Regions from separate parts of the Knoellia tibetensis genome, predicted to be linked through region 2. Evidence: predicted binding sites of a transcription regulator. Region 2 holds the regulator's gene; the other holds the start of a gene.
What was found. The regulator HspR, encoded in region 2, represses chaperone genes until heat shock. The targets are predictions, from matches to a motif close to AAGTTGAGTCNNNNNGACTCAACTT.
Positions count from the first base shown of each region.

Region 1: ACOJV7_RS05365 (Hsp20/alpha crystallin family protein) is a predicted target of HspR. The motif match lies at 2,756-2,780, and genes of this name have one in related genera.

Region 1 is NZ_JBMBWF010000001.1:1,113,216-1,117,575, reverse strand. It holds gene ACOJV7_RS05385 (carbohydrate ABC transporter permease) at 1-242, shown strand, start outside; gene ACOJV7_RS05380 (BadF/BadG/BcrA/BcrD ATPase family protein) at 256-1,209, shown strand; RNA gene ffs (signal recognition particle sRNA small type) at 1,253-1,349, shown strand; gene ACOJV7_RS05370 (DsbA family oxidoreductase) at 1,385-2,101, opposite strand; gene ACOJV7_RS05365 (Hsp20/alpha crystallin family protein) at 2,193-2,702, opposite strand; gene ACOJV7_RS05360 (alpha/beta-hydrolase family protein) at 2,847-4,028, opposite strand; gene ACOJV7_RS05355 (hypothetical protein) at 4,025-4,360, opposite strand, start outside.
Region 2 is NZ_JBMBWF010000001.1:2,054,542-2,058,901, reverse strand. It holds gene mmsA (multiple monosaccharide ABC transporter ATP-binding protein) at 1-1,237, opposite strand, end outside; gene ACOJV7_RS09510 (hypothetical protein) at 1,429-1,698, opposite strand; gene ACOJV7_RS09505 (heat shock protein transcriptional repressor HspR) at 1,823-2,281, opposite strand; gene ACOJV7_RS09500 (DnaJ C-terminal domain-containing protein) at 2,284-3,315, opposite strand; gene grpE (nucleotide exchange factor GrpE) at 3,395-4,066, opposite strand; gene dnaK (molecular chaperone DnaK) at 4,063-4,360, opposite strand, start outside.

The DNA.
Region 1 (4,360 bases), 940 kb from region 2:
CGACCGTGGCGGTCTTCCGGTTCGTGCCGATCTGGAACGACTTCCTCTACCCGCTCGTCCTGCTCCGCTCGGAGTCGAACTACACCCTGCCGGTCGGCCTCACGAACTTCTTCGGCGAGAACGCGACCAACTACTCGGCCCTCTTCGCCGGGCTCGTCATCACAACGATCCCGCTCATCGTGCTCTTCCTCTTCGCGACCAAGCAGATCGTGGCGGGGTTGACCGCCGGCATGTCGAAGTGATCGGCTCGCGCCCGTGAGCGAAGACCGGTCGCCCGCCGTCGTCGGCGTGGACGTGGGTGGGTCGGGCCTTCGCCTGCAGTGCGCGTATGCCGGCGAGCCCGGTCCCGTCCTCACCGCACCCGGGGTGCGGATCGGCTCCGAGGGCGTCGACGTCGGGGCCCTCGCGGCCGACGCCGCAGCCGTGTTGACCGAGCAGGGCGTCGAGGACGTGACCGCCGTGTGCTGGTCGCAGCGCGGGCTGCTCTACCTCTCGGACCCGCGCGAGGTCGTGCGGGTCGTGTCGACGACGCTGCGAGCGCAGCGCACGGCGGTCGTCAGCGACGCCGTCGCCTCGCTTGTCGGCGCCCTCGGCGGGGTGCGCCCCGGCGCCGTCGTCGCGGCGGGGACGGGTGCGGTGGCGTTCGGGTCGGACTTCGGGTCCGCCGACACGTCCGTGTGGCGGCTCGTCGACGGCTGGGGCCACGTCCTCGGGGACCGCGGGTCCGCGGCCTGGGTCGGGCTCGAAGGGCTGCGTGCCGGGCTGCGTTTCCACGACGGGCTCCCCGGAGGGTCCGAACGGCTGCTCGTCGCGGGGGAGTCGGCGTTCGGGGCGACCTCGCACTGGCCCCGGCGGCTCATGACCCGGCCCGACGCGCCCGCGGTGCTCGCGTCCTTCGGCCCGCACGTCGCCGAGGCTGCCTCGGCCGACGACCCCGTCGCCGCGGCGATCTGCCGCACGGCGGGCGAGTCCCTCGCCGAGTCGCTGCTCTCGGCGGCCGCCGGCATCGAGTCGCCGGTCCTCGTCGCGACCGGTGGGCTGCTCGCGGCCGAGCCGGTCCGGGCGGCACTCGAGGCAGCGGTGGTGGCCGCCGGGTTCGCGCTCACTGCGGCCGTGGGTGGTGCGCTCGACGGTGCCGTGCACCTGGCCACAGTCCTGGGTGAGACGGGCGCGGTCCCGCGCCACCCGGCATACGTGCACCTCGGCTGACGGGCGAGTTGGAGTCGGCCGCGGGCGGCGGGTTAGACTCGAGCCCGGCACCCCGCGTGGTGGTACCTCACTGAACTCCCCCAGGGCAGGAATGCAGCAAGGGCAGGTGAGCTCTTCCAGGTACGCGGGGTGTCTTCGCGTTCCCGGGGTGGGCCCGGATCGCAAGCAGTTGGGGTCAGGCGCCGCAGGCGCAGCCGCCCTCGCACCCGCCGCAGCCGCCGCGGGCCTCGGGCGCGTTGTGCCGGTCCTCCCAGACGAGCTCGAGAGCGCGGAGCAGTCCGTCGACGGGCTGGGCGCCGGTGACGGCGAACTTCTGGTCGAGGACGTAGGTCGGGACGGCCGTGATGCCGATCTGGTTGGCGGTGGCCTCGTCGGCGCGCACGTCGTAGCCGAAGGCGTCGGAGCCGAGCACCTCGCGCACGTCCTTCTCGCCGAGCCCGCCCTCGACGGCGAGGCGGACGAGGGTGTCGGTGTCGCCGAGCGCGGCGCCCTCGGAGTACCACCCACGCATGACGCGCTCGGTCACCGGCACCTCGAGGCCGCGGGCGCGTGCGAGGTGGAGCACGCGGTGGGCGTCGAAGGAGCTGCCCCCGACCACCTTGTCCCACTGGAAGTCGAGGCCGATCTCCGCGGCGTCGGCGGCCATGGACTCGTGCTGGGCCACCATCTCCTCGCGGGAGCGGCCGTACTTCGCGGCGATGCGGTCGACGTTGGACCCCTCGACGACGGCAGGGGCGTTGCGGTCGAGCTGGTAGCTGTGCCAGACGACCTCGACGTCGCGCGGCTCACCCGGCTCGGCGGCCGCGAGGAACTGCTCCACGGCGAGCTCGAGCCGGCGCCGTCCCACGTGGCAGAACGGGCAGACGAGGTCGAACCAGACATCGATGCGCATGGCCACGACGATACGTCGGAGGCCCGACGGCTCCTGCCGTCGGGCCTCCACGGGGGCCGGGCCGACTGCGTGCCGTCCGGCGCGGTCGGACTCAGGCAGAGGCCGCCTGGGGCGACTCGTCCGAGCCGGCCTGCGACTGTCCGCCCCCGCCGTCGCGGGACTCGATGCGGCGCTGCGAGCCTCCGCCCGAGCCGCCGTGGGAGACGCTGATCCGGCGTGGCTTCGCCTCCTCGGCGACGGGGATGGTGAGGCTGAGGACGCCGTCGCGGTAGTCGGCCTCGATCCGGTCGAGGGCGAGCCCGCGGCCCAGGGAGAGCTGGCGGGCGAAGGTGCCGCTCGGGCGCTCGCGCGACAGCCACTGGGCGTCGTCGGCCTCGGGTGCGTTGCGCTGGGCGCGCACGGTGAGGGTGCGGTCCTCGACGTCGATGTCGATGCTCTCCGGGTCGACACCGGGCAGGTCGATGTGCGCGACGAACGTCTCGCCGGACCGGTAGAGGTCCATCGGCATGACCGCGCCGGCGTTGCCCGAGGCGCTCCCGCGCAGGGTCTCGCCGAAGAGGCGGTCGAGGGTCCGGAACGGGTCGTGGGCGGTGGTGCTCATGGGTCGTGCTCCTTCGATGAACGGGAGGTCCTGCCGGACCTCGGCGGTGGCCTTTCTTGAGTGAGAGCCGCTCAACTTCGTGCTCGTTTCCTGTTGTAACCCCGACTCCGGAGTTCCGTCAAGTGACCTCGGGCCGTGGCGCCCTCAGCACGTCCGGAGGCGCGTCGGCTGGTCGTCGCCGTAGCGGTGGCCGGCCCCGGCGGGCACGGCGAGGGAGGCGACGACATCGGCTGCGGCGTGCACCCCGGAGACCACCGGCAGCCACGGCCGGTCGGTGTCCGAGGGGATGAGGACCAGCGCCGGCCGCGCGTGGACGATGGGGTCGTCGACGTTCGCCGCGACGGTCTCGCGCGGCAGCCCGGTGCGTCCGCCGCCCGGCGTCCCGAGCCAGAAGGTCGAGCACACGGTCTCGCGCAGGTGCGACGCGTCCGCCGCGAGGAGCGCGGCCTGTCCCGCGGTCGCGCCGAGGCTCTCGCCGACGACGTGGAGCTGCGGCCGTCCTGCCTCCGGCAGGGCGTCGACCGCGGCCGTCACCTCGTCGAGCAGCGCGCGGGCCCCGGCGACCGCCCCCTCCCGGTCGAGGAGGAAGGCCATCCAGCTCGGCCGCGTGTCGTACTGCATCGACACCGTCGCCACGTCGGCGCCGAAGCGTCGTTCGAGCCCGGCGACGAACTCGGGGTTGACCCAGCCGGACCCGGTCGGGATCGCGACGACGAGGTGGTCGCGGTCGAGGCCACCTGCAGCCCGGAGCCGGTCGACGGCGATCCGTGCGCGAGCCGCGTCGTCCGCCGAGTCGTCGAGGCCGGCATACGCCCTGACGGCACCGACGCCCGAGGGTGCCAGGAGCACCTGGTCGCTCACGGGTGCCGCCGCCTGCGCGCTCGCCGGCGCGAACGTCGAGACGGCGAGCCCGGTCACGATCGCCGCACCGCGACGGGACCACCGGGTGCGCCGTCGCCACGCGGCTCGCACCCCGAGACCGGCACCGACGAGGAGGGCCGCCGTCCCGAGGGCGGTGAGACCGTCGGTCGTCGACAGCGGCGCCATGCCGATCCGGGCGCGCATCGTGTCCTGCGTCGTCACCGCGAGGAGCCCGACGTATGCCGTGAGCGCACCTCCCAGCGCGACAGCCGCCTGCCGCGCGCGGCCGGTGAGGCGCGGCACGGGTCCGGCCACCCGCCGGACGAGGGGCAGGACGACGAGCAGCGAGAGCACGAGGAGCACGCCGACGGCGACGGGCTGCGCGGGCAGGAGTGACGGGAAGGTCGCGGCGCCGAGGGCCACCGGCACGGCGAGTGCCGTCGACGCGCGGGGGAGGCGGTTCACCGGGCACCACCCGAGGTGCGGCGAGGAGCGCGCCCGGCGGTCCGGCGTCCAGTGGCGAGCCCGACGCCGCCGGCGAGGGCGACTCCGGCTGCGACCGCCGGCGCCACGGTGAGCGGCGACTCCGCCTCGGGCGCGACGTCGCCCTGGCGGACCGAGTTGAGGCGCACGAAGCCGTGGGCGATCTCCGCCCAGGCCCGACAGGTCGCCAGCCCGACCGCGTCCTGACGCACCGAGCACGACGCGGCGAGCTCGGTCCGGAGCCGGTCGTCGACGGCCCGGCGCGCGACGGGAGGCAGGGCGTGACCGGACCGGCCGGCATACCGGAGCAGGTC
Region 2 (4,360 bases):
TCAGCACGACCTTCTGCTGGTTGCCACCCGAGAGCTTGGCCACGCCGTAGTCGACCGACGGGGTCTTGGTGCGCAGCTGCTTGCGGTAGTCGTCCGCGGCCGAGTGCTCGGCGCGCCGGTCAATGACGAGGTTGTGCGCGATCTTCTTGAGCTTGGCCGAGACCGTCGTCGTCTTGATGTCGTCGAGGAGGTTGAGGCCAAGCGACTTGCGGTCCTCGGTCACGTAGCCGATGCCCGCGTCGATGGCCGCCGGCACACTGCGCAGGTCGACCTTCTTGCCGTTGAGGGTCATCTCGCCGCCGAGCCACGTGCCGTAGGAGTGGCCGAAGATCGAGCGCATGAGCTCGGTGCGGCCCGAACCCATGAGGCCGGCGAACCCGACGATCTCGCCGCGGCGGACGAAGAACTCGGACTGCTTGGCGACGAGCCGCTCGGGCACCTGCGGGTGGGCGACGGTCCAGCCCTTGACCTCGAACATCACCTCGCCGATCTCGGGGGTGTGGTCCGGGAAGCGCGACTCGAGAGAGCGTCCGACCATGCCGCGGATGATGCGGTCCTCGTCGACGGCGCCCGCGCGCACGTCGAGCGTCTCGACCGTCTGGCCGTCGCGGATGATCGTGATCGCGTTGGCGATGGCCTCGATCTCGTTGAGCTTGTGGCTGATCATGATCGACGTGATGCCCTTGGCCTGGAGGCCGCGGATGAGGTCGAGCAGGTGGCGCGAGTCCTCCTCGTTGAGGGCCGCCGTCGGCTCGTCGAGGATGAGCAGCTGCACGTCCTTGGCGAGGGCCTTGGCGATCTCGACGAGCTGCTGCTTGCCGACGCCGATGTTCTTGATCGGGGTCTCGGGGTCCTCGGCCAGGCCGACGCGCGCGAGGAGGTCGCGGGCGCGGTTGTTGGTCTTGACCCAGTCGATGGCGCCCCGCTTGGTCTCCTCGTTGCCGAGGAAGATGTTCTCGGCAATGGAGAGCTCGGGGATGAGCGCCAGCTCCTGGTGGATGATGACGATGCCCGCGTGCTCGGAGTCGCGGATGTTGTTGAAGGTCACGTCGGCGCCGTTGTAGCGGATCGTGCCCTCGTAGGAGCCGTGCGGGTGGACGCCCGACAGGACCTTCATGAGGGTCGACTTGCCGGCGCCGTTCTCGCCGCAGATCGCGTGGACGTCACCACGACGGACCGTCAGGTTGACGTCGGACAGAGCCTTGACACCGGGGAATGTCTTGGTGATGCCCGTCATCTCAAGGATGGGTGCCGGATCGGCCACGTCGTCTCCTCGTCGAATCGCCACCGCGGACCTCAGTGGCCTCGGTGCTTGGATGCTAGACCCAGACGCTGTCAGGAGCGCGACGTTCTCGAGCCGGACGCGCGGCTTGTCCGGTGGACAAGCAGAAGTGGACAAATCGGGCGTCTCCCCGGGAGTCGCTCCGGTCAGGGGATCGTCGGCTCCGGGTCGTACCAGCCGCCCCGCTCCTCGGCGAGGGCCGAGAAGCGCTCTCGCAGTCCGCTCTCGACCGGGCCGGCCGGGTCCTCGACCATCTCCTCGCGGATGTGGACCGCCCACTCCGCGTCCTCGGCGTCGTCCTCCCCCGCGTGCGCGACGCGCAGCACCCGCACCTCGGTGAAGCCCTCCTCGGCGAGCTCGGTCGCGATCTCGTCGGCGGTGCCGCGCTCGGGGAAGAGGAGGAGGTGCTCGGTCACGAGCCGAAGCGTATGCCGTGCCGGCGAGCACGCGGACACAACTCGCCAATTCCTCCCGTTCGGTACGGAGTGCGTGTGTACCGAACGGGAGGAATTGGCGAGTTGTGGGCGGAGGGGTGGCGGGTCAGGGACGCCAGAGGACGAGCGCCTGCGACGCCGAGCCGGACCCGGGGCGGCGACGAGGTCGCTCGCCGAGACGGCTGGCGAAGATCTCGCCGCCGGGGCCGACCGAGAAGACGCGCGGGCCGCCCGAGGCTGCTGTTTCGAGACGCTCGACCTCGCGGGACAGCTCGACGACGCGGGCGCGCAGGGCGGCCACGGAGTTCTCGAGCTCGAGGATGCGGGCGATGCCGGCCAGGCTCACGCCCTCCTCCTGCGAGAGCCGCTGGACCTCGCGGAGCTGCGCGACGTCGCGGGCGGAGTAGCGGCGACCGCCGCCGCGGGTCCGCGACGGGGTGACGAGCCCGAGCCGGTCGTACTGGCGCAGGGTCTGCGCGTGCATGCCGGCGAGCTCGGCCGCGACCGAGATGACGAAGACGGGTGCCTCGTCGTCCGGTCGCGGCTGGCCCTGGCGCGCTGCCATGGTCAGGCCCTGGCCCGCTCTGCGAGGTCGGCCCGCGGGTCGGTGCCCTCGGCCTCGGCCCGCAGCACCTCGACGGCCTCGCGGGCGCGCTCGGAGAGCTCGGCGGGCACGACGACCTGCACCTTCGCGAGCAGGTCACCGGTCCCGGACCTGCCCGCGACCCCGCGGCCCTTGACGCGCAGCACGCGTCCGGACGGGGTGCCCGGCGCGATGCGCACCTTGACGCTCGAGCCGTCGAGCGTCGGCACGGCGACGGTCGCTCCCAGCGTGGCCTCCGCGAAGGTCACCGGCAGGTCGACGGTGAGGTTGTCGCCGTCGCGCCCGAAGACCGGGTGCCTCTCGACGGCGACGGTGAGCATGAGGTCGCCGGCGGCCGCACCCGGCTCGCCCGGCTGGCCTTTGCCGCGCAGCCGGATCTTCTGACCGTCCTTGACCCCGGCGGGGATGCGCGCGGTGATCGTGCGCCCCTCGGCGGTCCGCAGGGTCACCGTCGAGCCCTCGACCGCGTCCCGGAAGGGGAGGGTCGTGGAGGCCTGGACGTCGGCGCCCTTGCGGGGACCGCGGGGGGCGCCGTAGCCGGCATACCCGGGTTGTGGACGACCACCGCCACCGGCCGCACCCCCGAACATCTGCGACAAGAGGTCGTTGATGTCCTCCCCGCCGCCGCCGGGGTAGCCGCCGTAGGAGCCACCACCAGTGTCGAACCGGACGCGCTGCCCACCGCCGCCGAAGTGGCTGAAGATGTCGTCGAAGCCGCCGTTGCCGCCCGGCCCGCCGGCAGTGAAGCGCGCGCCGCCGCGCGCCATCTGGCGCACCGCGTCGTACTCCTCACGCTGCTTGGGGTCGGACAGCACGGCGTGGGCCTCGCCGATGTCCTTGAACTTCTGCTCGGCAGCCGCGTCCCCGGGATTCTTGTCGGGGTGGTGGGTGCGCGCGAGCTTGCGGTAGGCCTTCTTGATCGCACCGGAGTCGGCGTCCTTGGGGACGCCGAGGATCGCGTAGAAGTCCTTCTCGAACCAGTCCTGGCTCGCCATCAGCGCCTCCTTTCGGACATCGTATGCCGTTGCGCCACAGGGGCGTTCGGCGTGCGAACCGGCGTGGTGCCGGGCCGCGTCACTCGGGGTCGGCGACCGCGACCCGCGCGGGACGCAGGACCTGGTCGCCGGTGCGGTAGCCGGGCTGGAGCACCTGGACGACGGTGGTCGTCGTCGCGTCGGTGGGGAGCTCGGCGTTGGAGGCGTCCCAGGCGGAGTGCATGAGCGCCTCGTGGTGCATCGGGTCGAAGGGCTCGCCGACCGCGCCGAAGCGGGTCAGACCGAACTTGCCCAGGCTCGACTCGAGCTTGTCGGCGATCGCCACGAACGGGCCCTCGGCGAGGTCTCCGTGCTCGCGAGCGAGCTGGATGTCGTCGAGGACCGGAAGCAGCGAGTCGAGGACGTCACGCACGGCGCGCTCCTGGACCGCGGCGCGGTCCCGGTCGACGCGGCGCTTGTAGTTGACGTACTCCGCGTTGAGCCGCTGGAGGTCGTCGAGCCGCTGGGCCGCGAGCGCCGTGTCGGGGTGCTCGCCGCCCCGGCCACTGTCGCCGCGGTCGCCGCTGTCGCCGTAGACGGGCTCGCGCTCGCCCGCGGGGGCGGTGGCCCCGGCGTCGCCGGCCGGGGCCACCTCCTCACCGTCGTTGGCGGACTCGGTGTTGATCGCGTCGTCGGAGGACTCGTCGACTGTCTCGTCAACGAGCTCGGCGTCGACGACCTCGTCCTCACCCGGCATACGGGGGTCGGTCACTTCTTCTCCTCGTCGTCCTCGACGACCTCGGCGTCGACCACGTCGCTGTCGTCGTTGGCCTGGGCGCCGGCCTGCTCGGCGCCATCGGAGGCCTCGCCACCGGGCACGTCACCGGACTCGCCCTGCTCGGCCGCCGCGGCGTACATCGCGGCGCCCATCTTCTGCGACTCCTCGTTGAGATGGTCGATCTTGGCCTGGATCTCGTCTCGCGACAGCGTCGACTCGGGCTTGATCGCCTCCTTGAGGTCCGCGAGCGCGGTGTCGACCGGGCTGCGCTGCTCGTCGGTGAGCTTG